4 regions of the Paenibacillus sp. FSL R5-0527 genome follow, and region 1 is predicted to be linked to each of the others. Evidence: riboswitches for the same ligand, from Rfam matches in the RefSeq annotation. Region 1 holds a riboswitch; each other region holds the start of a gene.
The links. Region 1 has a riboswitch for cyclic di-AMP ahead of NYE69_RS03605 (C40 family peptidase). Riboswitches for the same ligand answer to the same signal wherever they lie in the genome.
Positions count from the first base shown of each region.

Region 2: another riboswitch for cyclic di-AMP. It lies ahead of NYE69_RS19015 (3D domain-containing protein); the one in region 1 lies ahead of NYE69_RS03605 (C40 family peptidase).
Region 3: another riboswitch for cyclic di-AMP. It lies ahead of NYE69_RS20520 (phytanoyl-CoA dioxygenase family protein); the one in region 1 lies ahead of NYE69_RS03605 (C40 family peptidase).
Region 4: another riboswitch for cyclic di-AMP. It lies ahead of NYE69_RS29310 (TrkH family potassium uptake protein); the one in region 1 lies ahead of NYE69_RS03605 (C40 family peptidase).

Region 1 is NZ_JBBOYI010000001.1:789,967-793,667, reverse strand. Features, by position in the region: gene NYE69_RS03620 (M1 family metallopeptidase) at 1-316, shown strand, start outside; gene NYE69_RS03615 (hypothetical protein) at 410-1,240, shown strand; cyclic di-AMP (ydaO/yuaA leader) riboswitch at 1,462-1,598, shown strand; gene NYE69_RS03610 (C40 family peptidase) at 1,602-2,072, shown strand; cyclic di-AMP (ydaO/yuaA leader) riboswitch at 2,317-2,458, shown strand; gene NYE69_RS03605 (C40 family peptidase) at 2,463-2,945, shown strand; gene NYE69_RS03600 (GNAT family N-acetyltransferase) at 3,188-3,691, shown strand.
Region 2 is NZ_JBBOYI010000001.1:4,340,763-4,344,463, forward strand. Features, by position in the region: gene NYE69_RS19010 (IS1595 family transposase) at 226-1,152, shown strand; cyclic di-AMP (ydaO/yuaA leader) riboswitch at 1,615-1,785, shown strand; gene NYE69_RS19015 (3D domain-containing protein) at 1,791-2,486, shown strand; gene NYE69_RS19020 (polysaccharide deacetylase family protein) at 2,568-3,398, opposite strand; gene NYE69_RS19025 (dihydroorotate dehydrogenase electron transfer subunit) at 3,550-3,701, shown strand, end outside.
Region 3 is NZ_JBBOYI010000001.1:4,653,772-4,657,472, reverse strand. Features, by position in the region: gene NYE69_RS20530 (acyl-CoA synthetase) at 1-91, shown strand, start outside; gene NYE69_RS20525 (hypothetical protein) at 891-1,157, shown strand; cyclic di-AMP (ydaO/yuaA leader) riboswitch at 1,235-1,377, shown strand; gene NYE69_RS20520 (phytanoyl-CoA dioxygenase family protein) at 1,519-2,409, shown strand; gene NYE69_RS20515 (hypothetical protein) at 2,528-2,698, shown strand; gene NYE69_RS20510 (spore coat protein) at 2,743-3,243, opposite strand; gene NYE69_RS20505 (spore coat protein) at 3,405-3,701, shown strand, end outside.
Region 4 is NZ_JBBOYI010000001.1:6,522,755-6,526,455, forward strand. Features, by position in the region: gene NYE69_RS29305 (potassium channel family protein) at 1-504, opposite strand, end outside; gene NYE69_RS29310 (TrkH family potassium uptake protein) at 529-1,872, opposite strand; cyclic di-AMP (ydaO/yuaA leader) riboswitch at 1,939-2,108, opposite strand; gene NYE69_RS29315 (CPBP family intramembrane glutamic endopeptidase) at 2,391-3,701, shown strand, end outside.

The DNA of each region.
Region 1 (3,701 bases):
GACCGCCGTTTACGAATCCACCGTCGTCATCTCCCGCAAAGGGGCGACCTATCCGAAGGTTCCTCTGCAGTTCACGTTCAAGGACGGCCATACGGTGCGAAAACAATGGAGAGGCGAGGACAGCCGCGTCGAGCTTAAACTGCAATACAAGGAACCGCTTGCTTGGGTGCAAATCGATCCCGACTATTCGCTGGTGGTCGAAAACAAACACATCAACAATTATTTGAAGACGGAAGTACCCGAGCCCCTCCTTTCGCGCTCCAATATGAGCGTGACCAAGCTGCTGGAAGCCCTGCTCGGAACACTTATATGGTAAACGCCGGCAGAACTCAGTTTATGCTTCTGAAGTAGTTTTGCTCGAAGCATATCGAGTAAAGCAACGCTCGCAAAACTTTTAGGAGGTGAAAATATGACTTATGTGCGTCAGGGGTGGAGCCTGCTGAAAAGCCAGTTTCCCTCCGTCATCATTTTGTTCCTGTATCAGCTGCTGTGGGGGTTGTTTTTGTACCGCCTGGTCGATACCGCCGTTACCGCGCTACTGCAAAGGTATCCGGATCCGCCGCCCACGCAACTCAGCCGAATTCTGTTCCTGCTGGAAGGGCGTATCCATTTGGGGAGCAATCCGGACGTCCGCCTCTATTTAGGATTGCTGATCGGCATGGCGGTCCTGCGCCTCCTGCTCACGCCTCTTATTCAAGCGGGAATTCTATACGGGCTTGTCCCCTCCGAGAGCCGTGGACACGGGCTGCCGCTGTTCCGCGGAATGAAAGAATTCTGGAAGCCGGTTGTCCTGTTTTATGCCATTGAACTTATTTTAATCATTATCCCGGCCTTCTGGGTTATTCCCAAGCTCCTTGTTTTATGGCCGCATCTGCTGGGGGCCGGAGGACAGATGGCCCCGCTGCTGAAGGGTCTCATCTACATCCTGGGCTGGTTCGTTTACGGCTGGCTGGTAAGACAATGCATTCTCTACGTACAATTTGGGTACTTGTTCAAATCAAGCGTCTGGGGTTCCCTCCTCGTCTGCTTCCGGCACCTTCTGCAGGGCATCGGGATCTCCTGCATACTGGGCGCATTCGGGCTGGGCATGTTCCTGCTGTTCGGAACGGTCTCCTGGATCTGGACCGGAATGCTGGCGTTGATCCTCCAGCAAACCTATCCTCTCTGTCGCAGCGCTTTTAAAATTTGGCAGGTCACCTCGCAATATCGCCTCTGGCAGACAAAAACCGAGAAAAGTTAAAATTTTTTCATCTCTCCGAAACCTTTACGGCACAAGGCCTCCGCGACTTTGCGAAGGCCTTGTGTCAGGTTTTCCCCTCTTAGTCTCGCGAATTAACCATTGCCAAATGGTCCCTGTCTTTGTTAAAATAACAGCAACACAATTTCAGTAACAGTTTTGTAATTATTTTTGTCATCTTTGGCAGGAAAATAGCAAGTTACGTCGAATAAGTCTTATCAGGTGAGAAATCAAAGCCGAATTCCCTGCGCCGGGGAAACGGGGGAACCACTTTGGGTGAATTGATCTCGTAAGCGAGGGATCATAGGGAACCTTCAACCGAATCCTTAAGCTAACCTCGTAGGCATTGGAAGGAGCATAATTCTTGAAAAAGCGTTTGACCGTAACAGCAGTAAGTTTTGCATTGCTTTTCACGATCGGAACCGGCAGCGTTTTCGCGGATTCCAAACTGGACAGCGCCATTGAAGAAGGCCTCGGATCTCCTTACTCCGCAGGCGGAACAACAACGTCCGGTTTTGATTGCTCCGGATTTACGATGTATGTATTTAACAAGCTCGGCATCGATCTTCCTCATCAATCGGGCTCCCAATTTGAGATGGGAACAAGCGTTTCCAAGGATGAATTAATCGCAGGCGATCTGGTGTTCTTCAACACTTCCGGCGATGGCATATCTCATGTTGGTATTTATGTCGGCGACGGCAAATTTGCGCATGCCTCTTCTTCCAAAGGAGTTGTCATCAGCAAACTGAGCGAAAGTTACTACGAGAAGCGGTATGTTGGAGCTAAGCGCATTATGAGCTCCGAGAAATTTGAAGCTGTGACAGCCGAACAGTAAGTCGCAATCCATAACGAATTCGACAAACCCGCAGGGATGATTGGGATATCACGTCTCCTGCGGGTTTTTCCTGTCTACCGATCCCCCTTAGGAATCAATACCCAGATCACTCCGCTCCTCACACAGGCCAAAAGCATCCTTTTTGGCGGGAAACTTGCCAATGTTGGCCCACTTTGGTAAAATGACCAACAGAAATAGTAACAACTTTGTAATTTTTGTTGTGACGTCGTTTTTGGGTGCATACTACATGAAGCTGCCGAATTCCCCGCACCCGGGAAACGGGGGAACCACATCAGTCAGGGTGAATTGATCCCGCTTCAAAAGGATCATAGGGAACCTTCAACCGAATCCTTAAGCTAACCTCGCAGGCCTTGGAAGGAGTTAGACATCTTGAGAAAGACTTTAGCAGCAGCGGTAACGAGTTTGGCTCTATGTTTCAGTCTGGGAACGGGAAGCGCCTTTGCGGACGAGCAGGAAACGTCGCTCTCCAACATCGTCAATTCCGTGTACGGCACGCCCTACAAATACGGCGGCACCAGTACGGCCGGATTTGATTGCTCCGGGTTTACGCGGTATGTGTTCGAACAAATGGGCGTTACGCTTCCTCGCGTATCCACGGCCCAATACAAGGTAGGAACACCGGTATCAAAAAGCGAACTGCAAGCCGGCGATCTTGTCTTCTTTAATACCCTGGGTGGCGGAAAAGTATCGCATGTGGGCGTCTACGTTGGCGACGGAGAATTTGCCCATGCCTCTTCATCCAAAGGAATCCGGATCGACAAATTGAGCAACAGTTATTACCAAAACCGCTTCGTTGGCGCGAAGCGGGTGCTCAGCAAATACGGTTATTCCGTATACGCCGCGGAATCCTGAACCTCCGCCGGCGCTTAATTTCGCTCCGCATGACCTGCCCGCCGTAAGCTTATTCTTTGGGAATTGGCTTGCGGTTTTTTTCATCCCTATCTATATAACGAAGCGACCCGCCAAAAGGTTACCGAATTTTTGTTGATTTCCATAAATCCACAGGTGTCCGAGAGACGGCAGAACCTTTACAAGTCAAGTAAATCCCGTTAGAGTGAGGGTAATAGGAATGCCGTTTTTAAAGGAGGATCCCAATGGATAAACCGATTGTTCAGTTTCGCATCGTCCCCATGGAAGAGAGCCACGGCGCAGAAATTTGCACCTGGCGGTACGATTCTCCCTATGACGTTTACAGCTGGCTTCCTTGGGAACAAATGAAAGCGCTCGATGTCGAATTCGGCAACCCGGCGATCAGAGCGGAGCAATACGTGTCCGTGCTGGACGAGAACGGAGAACTCGCCGGATTTGCCCAATATTTCCCGTTGGAAAGGGTTACGCGGCTCGGTATCGGCATGAAACCGGAATTGTGCGGACAAGGGCTCGGCAAACGGTTTGTAACGGCGATCGTCGAGGAGGCGCTGCGGCGGAAACCGGGCCATGAGATCGATTTGGAAGTGCTGACGTGGAACACCCGGGCGATTCGCGCTTATCAAAAGGCCGGCTTCACCATCACGGACCTTTACGACAAAATGACCCCTGGCGGCATCTCCAAGCCTTTTTATTGCATGGTGTATCGAGGGCCTCACCCCTCATCCTGAAATGCTCCTG
Region 2 (3,701 bases), 3.6 Mb from region 1:
CCTGCCTGCTGCCTGCCTTTGCACGATTATCCCTTTCTTTCAGGGAGCAGGGGGTGGGGCTAGAGCAAGGGTTCCAAAAAAAGAGAGAAGAAAAAAACAAAAAAGATGAGGAAAAAATGAGGCGGTTCAGGTGAGATTTTCAACTTGATAAGAGAACGCACGTTTGGTATAATGAAATAAATGGAACCTATGTTCGTGTATTCTTGATTCGGGAGGTAAGCGGATATGGAAGCCAATGCGGGAACGGAACTTCAACCATTCAGCAGCCGTTATAACAGCGAGCAGGACTGTATGGAGGCGCTGATCGCGATGAAGTGGCCAAACGGCTTTGACTGCCCGCGCTGCGCTCACACCCGGTGCAGCCGTCTGACTTCCCGGCATATCCCCTTATTTGAGTGCGGAAAGTGCAAGCATCAAACATCGCCTTTGGTCGGCACGATTTTTGAAGGAACGCATCTCCCCTTGCTCAAGTGGTTCAAGGCCCTGGATTTGTTCCTGCTTGAGGACGGCATCTCGGCGCTGCGGCTGAGCAAGGTGATCCGGGTCACCTACAAGACCGCGTGGTCGATGCTGCAAAAAATACGTCATGCCGTGGGGGAGTTCGATGCCCGGGAGCTGCTCTCCGGAGACGTGAAGGTGAACAGCGATCAGTATGGGCGTAATCCGTCCCGGTGTCAGGTTTCGCATCCGTACGCCTCGGCGGTCGTAGCCGGCTGCACGGTCACGGAATCGGGCGAGCCGGAGCAGGTCAAAATCCGCCTGGTGCCGCATAAGCGGGGAAGCGAAAAAAGGGCAAACCGTCAAGATCTAACCGAGTTTATTGGCGGGCATGTGGATGTCCATACATCGGCGGTACAGCTGTTCCCTCAGGCCTTTCGGCTGTATGCTCCCTTGCGGAGAGTAGTGAGAGAGGCGTGGGAATCGCTGAAGAGTACGTATGGAGCCTTGGGGCTGAAGCATCTGCAGGCGTACCTGAACGAATACACCGGACGCCGCCGGCTGCGCCTGCAAGGAGGACGGCCCGGAGCGGAAGAAACGATGCGGCAGAAGTTACTGCGCATGTGTGTGGCGATTCCCACGACCCCTTACCGCCGGCTGATCGCGCGTCAACCGCATCAGCCCCTTGCGGCTGCGGCCTATAGAAGTGCTTGAACGTTTCAGACGTTGCTGCAAACGGATCCAGGCTGCAGCAAGATCACGGTCTTTTCTTTTTTTTCGTTGTCTTGCCCCATTCTCCCGTCAGGTCTGCTTCACTTCACTTCTCCTAAACCTCCTTTTCCCGAACCTGGCAATGATCTATGAACAGATTTGATGATCTCGAACATGTCTGCTTTTCCCAAGCATATTCTGATTCTCCCGAACAATGCCATCTTCTTCTCTGCTTCCTGATCAAACGGGATAATCGTGCAAAGCCGTACGGACAGCGGATGTTGATCCGCCGATCACCCCATCAGCCTTCCATGTTCTCAAGCTTGGCTAGAAGCTTGCTTGTACGTTACATCATGAATGAGTTGTTACTTTTTTTACATGATTCCATAAATAAATATAGCGGCAGAATGCGGGTTTGCGCGGTTTGGATACTATTTCCTGTCCAATTGGTTACAAAATTGTGATATATTCAGATAGCCAAAACCTGCTTCGGCAGGTGCGGGGGATGATTCAGCGAATAACCGAACGTTAAATGAAACGTGGTTTCTTGGGGTGAAGCGCTCGCATTGGGCGCCGGGGATAATCCTTTTTCCCGAATCCGACAACTAACTCCGCAGGCGTATAAAAGGAGGAAGAACAGCATGAAAAATCTCTTATTCTCGAAGATTGCAAAAACAACGTTGGTAGCCGCAAGTTTGGCGGCGGTTCTACAGACGGTACCTGTGCACGCGGATGCGGTACATACGGCGGAAGAAGGAGATACCTTCTATCTGTTGGCCAAGAAGTACGGAGTCGGCATGGAGCAATTGATGAACGCCAATCAGGGGATTGATCCCGGCAATATATACGAGGGGCTGAAGTTGACGATTCCGGGAACGGAGGCTCCCGAAGCGAAAGCAGCGGCGCCGGAATCGAACCAGGCTCCCGCGGCAAAGACGATGAAAGCCGACGCGGTGTCGGGGCCGACCGTATTGCCATCGGACAAAGTCGTCGAAGCCTGGGGCAAAACGTTTAATTATTCCCATACGATTCAGATGAAAGCATCGGCATACTCGGCGGCCGCCGACGAAAACGGAAAATGGGGCGCGGTCGATTATTTCGGCAACCCGTTAAAGCTGGGCACGATCGCCGTCGACCCGGACGTGATTCCGATGGGAACGAAGGTGCTGGTCACCGGATATAATCATGATGGCTTGCCGAAGCAGGCGTTTGTGGCCACGGCCAGCGATCAGGGGGGAGCGATCAAAGGCAACCGCATCGACATCTTCATTCCCGGCAGTGTCAAATCCGTCGAATCGTTCGGGTTTCAGGAAGTCACCCTGTACGTGTTGAAGTAAATTCGTTTGCTTATATGTAGATCAAGTAAAAAAAGTGCAAGCGCTAGACCATAGGGTCTGATGCTCGCGCTTTTCTTTTTTTTATCTATACTTCGCCGTATGCAGCAATTCGGCCAAATCGACAAACTGGTAGCCTTTGTCCCGCAGCGTTTGGATAATGTCCGGCAAAGCCTGGATCGTACCGTTTAAGTTGGACCCTACGCCGCCGCCGGCATGAAAAAGAACGATCGAACCGGGCCCTATGGCGCCGAGCACGTTGTTTTCGACCTTGGATTTGTTCAGCCCTTTCCAATCCAGCGAATCCACGTTCCAGTTGACGATGGTGTAGCCGTTTTGCTTTGCCCATTGAATTTGCGGCTCCCGGATTTCGCCGTAAGGAGGACGGATCAGCTTGGGCCGGTACCCGGCGGTTTGCTGAATGATTTTTTCCGTACGCAAAATTTCCGTTTGAAATTGCTTGAGCGACCGTTTTCCGAAATTCGGGTGGCCAAAGGAGTGATTGCCGATCAGGTGGCCTTCCCGGCGTATCCGTTTTACCAGGGCAGGGAATTTTTTGGCCCGGTTGCCGACAATAAAAAAGGTCGCCTTCACGCCCTCCTTCTGTAAAATGTTTAAAATTTGCGGTGTAAATCTCGGATCCGGCCCGTCGTCAAACGTCAGCGCCACTTGCTTGACCTCAGGTCCGCGAAATTTGAACGTTTCGGAATATTTGCGCCGAAGCTCGTTTAAATCGGCCGGCTTCGGTTTGGCGTCCGCCCGGGCGGCTTGAGCTTTTGCTTCCTTGTCGCCGGGCTGCAGCGCAGCAGCCGCAGCGCGGGACGTTTCGGAAGAAGCCGATACGACGGGCATGTTGCCTCCGATTACCGCGAGAATGAAAACGGAAATCAGGAAGTTTCTGAACAGGGTAGTCAACATTTTTCCTCCTTCGTCCGGGTACTGTTATGATTTGGTATGCCCATCTTTAACGGGATTTATAAAGACACAATTATGAAAAACATCACAGACGTTCTTCCCGAAAAATTGCATCCTTTGATGAAGCAGACGTAAGGAAGAGGTGGATTTGATGGCTATCGTGGTAAGCAACAGGCGGGTTGCCGATGACGTGTTTTTATTGACGGCGGAAGGCAGATTTGCCGGGAAAATGGGCCAGTTTTATATGCTCCGCGCGAGCGAACGGTATCCATTGCTGTCGCGGCCGATCAGCATTTTCGATTT
Region 3 (3,701 bases), 3.9 Mb from region 1:
ACTGCCCAAAACGAATACGGGCAAAATCCGCAGAGTAGAGCTGCGGGAGCGGGAGGAGCGCGCAGCCTTGGAGGTGAAAAGCTCTATTTAGAACAAACGGCCCCCCGAGCTAGGGCAAGAAAGCCTTGATGTAATTGGGGAAAACCACCGGCGGATTTATGAATCAGTTTCATGGTAAGAAGGACGGCTCGATGGAATCAAATGCAAAAGTGCATTTGAATTTCCGCAAATTTCTGCTTTTGGGCGGTTGAAGTGCAAAAATACATCTCATTTGCAGCTATAGGATAAAAAGGCAGCTTATCATAAGAAATGAACTGCATATTTGCAGTTGAACCGCCTGTTTCGGGGATTTTCGACGAAAATCGCATGCTCTTTTGCATTTCGTGCCACTAGCGTTGCATTTGAGTCTGGCAAGATACATTTTCTGAGCACACCAATGCTCTAACGGTTGCCACAAGCGCTATTTGTTCCAATCCCGTTGATTTCAAATTGTAACGGTTGCCATGGGGCTTATTTCGCTGAAAACCGGTAATTTTTGCTTGGATTCAGGCAAATAACGGCGCTGGCAACCGTTAGAATTTAGAAAAGGTCTTTTTTCGGCAAATAGCCGCTGCTACAACCGTTAGATTTCGGATAGCTTTCACGGGAAAGCTTGAGCAAAAGTTAATGCAACGCCAGTGATTTCGTGCCGATCTCCTCCTCCTCCTTTTTCCGGCTCCGTATTCCATCGCTGTCAAATCCATGCTCTATCTGCTTTAAAGTTGGTTTTTCGCTGCGGCCTATGCGGCAGGAGCGTGGGATTGGCAAAAGTTCGAACGCATATTGTCCGGCCCTTTTCCTCAAATTAGTAAGGTCCTGCATCTTATCATCTTTTTGGAGGAGGCTAAAACATGGCAAATCCTTATTCCAGCATGCAATCGCAAAACCCGATCTCATCCGCCCAGCAGTCCGTCAAAAAAGCGCACCGGGCCGTAACGCAAGCACAGTCCCATCCGACCGAAGAAACGGTGGAAAATGCCTACAACGCCATTCACAAAGCGGAGAACGCCATTTCCCAGGCGGATGGGCGCATGAACCCGGAACCGCTGGAACGCGCCAAGGAAGATTTGCAGGAGGATCAGGCCGATTTGGCTGAAGCGGAAAGCCGGCTGCAGTAACGAATACGGCGGCGAGCATATGGCGAAATCGAAAATGTTACAGAACATGGGTTGACATGAACGCGAATTGCCTTTACTATAGACTCACGCTTAGTTTCCGGCTTAAGGAGCCGGGAAACGGGGGAACCAATTTTTTGGGGCGAATCATTCAGCAATGATTGTAGGGTACCATCTTACCCGAGCCCGTCAGCTAACCTCGTCAGCAGTGGATGGGTCTATATTGCGACATTAAGAGATTTTATTAGGCCCTTTTATAAGGGCCTTTGTCCGTTTTAAGGACCCTGCTGGGTAAGCTTTGTCTTCTCCAAGCGGCGGTCCTTTTTGGTTTGGACAAATATTTCTTATGAGGGGATGAGGAGGAATGAATCAATTGGAAACGTCCGTAATTTTTGATCCAAAGACGGATGCTTACCCTTCCCGGGTGTATGCTGAGCCGAGATGGCTTCCGCGGCAGGACCCCATCGTATATGGCGAGTGGAACGCGGAAAGCGGAATCAGCAAAGAGCAGTCGGATTTTTACGCCAAAAACGGTTATCTGTTCCTGGAGAACTTTTTCGGCGGAGCGGAATTAAAGGGCTATCAGGAGAAGGCGCAGCGCTTGCGGGAAGCATCCCGGAACCTTTCATCCGATGAAATTATCCGCCAGCCCGGCGGGGAAGAAGTGCATTCGATCTTTGCGATTCATCGGACCCACCCGGTTTTTCAGGAGTTGTCCCGGCATCCGAGACTGCTCGCGATCGTCGAGCATGTTTTGGGGGGACCAAGCTACATCCATCAGTCGCGGATCAATTATAAGCCGGCATTTACCGGCAAAGAGTTTTACTGGCATTCGGACTTTGAGACCTGGCATGTGGAGGACGGGATGCCCCGGATGCGGGCGCTCAGCTGCTTGATCGCACTGGAAGACAATTATCCGTTTAACGGACCGCTTATGGTCATGCCCGGTTCCCATCAAATCTTCGTGTCGTGCGTCGGCCAGGCGCCGGATGATTGCTCCAAGGAATTCATCGCGCCCGATCAGGCGAGCTTAACCGAACTGGCGAAGCGCTGCGGCATTGAAACGCCGGTCGGCAAGGCAGGTTCCGTACTGCTGTTCGACTGCAATTTAATGCACGGCTCCAACAGCAACATTACGCCGTACCCGCGCAGCAATATTTTTATGGTCTATAACAGCGTAGCAAACAAACTGGCGGAGCCTTATTTCGGGAAGAAGCCGAGACCCGAATACATGGCGGCCCGCGCGGAATTTTAAGAAAAAAAGCCGTCCCGGCAAAATGGCTTTGCGTTGGGGCGGCTTTATACATAAAGAAGCGCAAAATATCGCATAGTAAATTCAAACCACAACCTTCCGGGAAAGGAGTGACCTTTAGGTGAGCAATAAAATTGAAGCCGTACGCGCGGATCATCAAAATTTTGTCGATAAGACCGAAGACGAGGTTAAGGCCGTGCCGGCCACCACGAATGTGAATGAAGCGGTCGAAGCCATTACCGGGCATATCAATAAATACGATGAACCTGAAGAAAAGGAACAAAAGAAATGACGCACCGCCAGAAAAACCCCGGAATTCCGGGGTTTTTTCGCAAGCTACATGTTTAGCGCTTGATTGGCCATTTGCACGTCGTGGGCCAGCAGTTCTTCCAAATTGTACGCCGGATAGTAACCGTGTTGGTACATGAAGTTAAATATTTTGGTATGAAGGGCGATGGCGCCAAGCAGATGTTTTTGGAACGTTTCTTTTAATTGAGGAGTAGCCGTCTCCGTAATGGCGTTCGCGTAATTGCGTACAGAGGCTTTAGCGAAGCCAAGCAGGTTGGCCGCGTCAAAACCGGTCATATCGGGCGAAACGTTGCGGGCCATACCAGGCGCCAGCGGATAAAATTTGAGCAATTCGCGGATATTGTGCTCCAAGGTTTTGATCGTTTCTGCATAAAGCGCTTTTAACTCCGGGTCCATCACCATCGGCAGTTTCTTTTTGAACGCCGCCAAATTGGCGGATTGCGAGGCGACCAGCTCATGCAGCTCCAGTGTTTCATGCCAGGCCAGATGCTCCTGTTTCCATTCATTATTCACGATCTCACACTCCATAGTTAGGATTGATTCATTATATGCGCAGCGGAACCTTATGGGTATTTGTCCTTGTATGGGACGATTTTACTCCGGCTTCCGGCAATAATAGAAAACGATGGGGCGCATTCTAAAAGTGATTTACCAAGCAACCGCAAAACAGCGAAGGAGGATACGTTCTCATGGAATTGGCCGCACACGAGGCACAGGATTTGAACGAACTAACGTTAAGCTGCGTTAACTCGATTACGAACATGGCGTGTTTCTTAAACCAAGCGCAGGACCCTGAACTGAAGGCGATCTTGCAAAAACATCTTCCGCTCCATTTTCAGGACTACAACATGAAGGTGGAGTATTTAAGCAAGGCGGAAGGGGCCAGCGGGAAATTGGCCATTCCGGATTTGCAGCCGGTCTTGCAATCCTTTACCGAGGCGTCTGCGTCGCCTGTTCCGGTCATGCCGAGAACCTCGATTCAGCAG
Region 4 (3,701 bases), 5.7 Mb from region 1:
GTTAATGTCGCCCAGGTTTTTCCGGTCAAGGCAAGCGGGAACGTTCATTTCCACGATGCTGTATTCCTTGGACAATTCGATGTAATCCAGCAGATTTGGAGTCACGAGCTGATGCGCCACGCGGACGCCCATATCCCGTTCCGGAAAAATAACCCGGTCCACGCCAAGCTTTTGCAGCGCGCGGCCGTGCAAGACGGAGATCGCCTTGGCAACCACGGTCTTGATCCCCAAGTCCTTGAGCAAAATCGCCGCCAAAATGCTCATCTGAATATCGCTGCCGATCGCGACGATCCCGCAGTCGAAGTTACGGACGCCCAGCGATTTCAGCACTTCCTCGTCCGTGGCGTCCGCCACGACGGCATGCGTCAGCTGGTCGCTCAATTCGTTTACCACCTCTTCGTCCCGGTCGATCCCGAGCACCTCGTACCCGAGGTCCATTAACTCCAGAGCCAGGCTGGAGCCGAACCGCCCCAATCCGATGACTACAAACTGCTGCATTTTCATGTTTAATCTCAAGTCCCCTTATCTTTATCCTATAATCATTTTGCCTTCCGGATGGCGGTACAGTTCTTTGCCCTTCTTCGGTCCAAGCGCATAAGCCAGCGTAAGCAGCCCAAGTCTTCCGGCAAACATCGTAAAGCTGATGAGGATTTTGCCGATTACCGTTAGTTTCCCGGTAAGCCCCATCGATAGGCCGACGGTGCCAAACGCGGAGGTCGTCTCGAACAGAATGCTCAGGAAGCTGGCGTCCTCGGTCGTGGACAGCACCATGGCGACGGCCACCACAAGAAATAAAGCGAGCATCGTGATGGTGACCGCTTTGAAAATACGTTCCTGGGCCATCCGGTAGCGGAACAGGACGAGGTCCGACTGCCCGCGGATCATGGAGATGACCGCGCCCACGAGAATGGTGAAGGTCGTCGTTTTGATCCCGCCGCCGGTCGAGCTGGGCGAAGCCCCGATAAACATCAGGATGATCATAAAAAATTGCGAAGCCTGCCGCAGCGCGCCGATATCGACCGTGTTGGCCCCTGCCGTCCGCGGCGTCACCGACTGGAACAGCGCGGCCCAAAATTTCCCGCCCCAGCCGAGCGGGGCTAGCGTCCGCGGATTGGTGAATTCGAATATAAATATGACCAGGGCCCCGACCACGATCAGCGCCGACGTCATCGACAGCACCACCTTGGAATGCAGCGACAGCTTGCGGCGGCGCCGGAAATCAATGATGTCCGACAGCACGATAAACCCGATGCCCCCGGACACGATGAGAAACATCGCCACGAAGTTGACGAGCGGATCGGCCACGTACAACGTCAAGCTCCGGTATTCGCCAAACAGGTCGAACCCGGCGTTGTTAAACATGGATACCGCGTGAAAAACGCCAAAGTACAGCGCCCGGCCCAGCGGCATGTCAAACGCCCAGCGAATCGCGAACAGCAGCGCCGCGCAGGATTCAATGACCAGCGAATACAGCAGCACCTTGCGGATCAGCCGGACGATGCCCTCCATCGTGTTCTGGTTCATCGCCTCCTGCAGGATCAGCCGGTCCTTCAGCGAGATTTTCCGTTTCAACACGAGCGAAAACAAGGTGGCCATAGTCATGAACCCAAGTCCGCCGACCTGAATCAGCAGCATGATTACGATTTGGCCAAACGTGGAAAAATAGGTCCCGGTATCGACGACGACCAGTCCCGTTACGCATGTCGCCGAAGTCGCCGTAAACAGCGCGTCGACGAACGGCAGCATCTCCCCGGCCGCACTGGAAATCGGCAGCATCAGCAGCAGCGATCCCAGCAAAATGATGAGCGCAAAACCCAACACCAAAATTTGCGGCGGGGAAAAGCTGATTTTTTTGAAAGACAATTCATTCACCCCATTGTTGTCGTGAAAAAAGAACAAAAGAAAAAAGCACTGGAAATCCAATGCCTTTCGGTGTTTGGTTCCTGTTGCAGGAGGCCTACGAGGTTAGCTGACGGATTCGGGCATGCACAGTTGCCCTAATCGCCCGACCAAGGCAGCCATGCCGCTGCCGCCACAATCGCGCGAAATTCACCCCAAAAAAAATCGGTTCCCCCGTTTTCGAAATCGAAATTAGGCCTTATTATTTTTCAAATGTTTTCATTCCGTTTTCGTCAAATGGATTATAAACCTTATTGGCTTCCACTACAAAGGTTCTTTTTGATTAAAAACGGTGAAAAAAGGCTGGAAACGGCAAATCGCCGATCTTCTTGCCGTCCAATCTGAGCCATGCTAGGGTATAACGGGATTATTGCATCTTTTCATCATTTTTGCCTTCAACTGGCGTTGGAAATTCCACTATGTTATCTTTACTGTGATGTACTTCGCGCAAAATCATACTTGAGAACAAAAAATTTTAAAGGAGTTTTGTAATGTTTTCACCTATGAAACCGTTCAGCCGCAGGCTGAAGACAAAAACGCTTTGGCTGATGGCCCTGATCGGGTTGGTCATTTTCTTCATCGTCCAGATTTTTCCGACAACCGCTTCCGACACGCTGCAAATGGAGCAGTCGGATGACGTCATCGCCAAATCGCAGGCCAGAACGAAAGCTATCGAATTTGCAAAGTCGGTGCTGAACTTCGAGTTGGCCGGTCATCCCGAAAAAGCGCTCGTTACCTATGAATCGCGCTCCGATCTGTACGGTTATTTAACGAAGGCGGATTTGCTCGCCCCTTTCCTGAAGACGTATGACAAGCAATTTCCGTACGACGTTTTTCGCGTCCGTTTCAACGAACCAAACGATGGGTTTAGCGCTTTGACCGTCGACGTTCACATGACCACCGGCAAAGTGGTCGGGTTCGAGGAAATCGTTTCCGCGAGCAATGCGAAAAAGCAGATGATGCTGGACTACGGTACCGAGACGCCAGACTCGCTGCGCGCCTGGGAAGGCGACTTGACGCTGGAGGAGAAGGAGCGGCTGGCCGCGCCTTATCTGGCCACGTTCGGCTTTGATCCGGCCCGCCTTGAGCGCGTGTCGGGCGAGGGCGATGTCGGTCTGCTCTATCACATCAAGGGGGATGAGCTCGGGGAGTCGCAAGCGACGATCGATATCCGCTACGAATACGGCGCCGTATCGTCATTCGAAAGCTACTTCTCCGTTCCCGAGACGCATGCCGATTACGTCGCCGGGCAGACGCGGCTGGCCAACTGGCTTACCTTTGCCGGATACGCCCTGTTCACGTTTGTGCTCGGCATCCTGGCCATCGTATACAGCGCGCTGACGCGGGCGCATACCACTTTTAAACGCGGGATTTTTCTGGCCGGCGCCTACTTCGTCTTGTCCGTCATCGGGACGGTCAACATGCTGCCTGTGTTTGAAAAGGACGGGCTCGATCCGATCGTGCTGACGGTAGGGTTCGTGATTCAAGGGCTGGTCACCCTGATTCTTGCCGCCTCGGTATATTTCTCGCTCGTCGGCGGGGACGGACTGTGGCGGAAAAACGGCATCAATCTGTGGGCGCGGTCCAGGGAGGAAGGTTACGGCCGCCATGTGCTGACCGCGGTGGCCGACGGTTATGCGTGGGCTTTAATTTTGCTCGGGGTGCAGTCGGTTGTCTTCTTCATTCTGGAAAGAACGATTCATACCTGGTCGACGACCGATGCGACACAATCGCCGTACAACATGGTCTACCCGCTCCTGTTCCCGCTGCTCGCCTGGGTGGCCGGGATCGGCGAGGAAGCC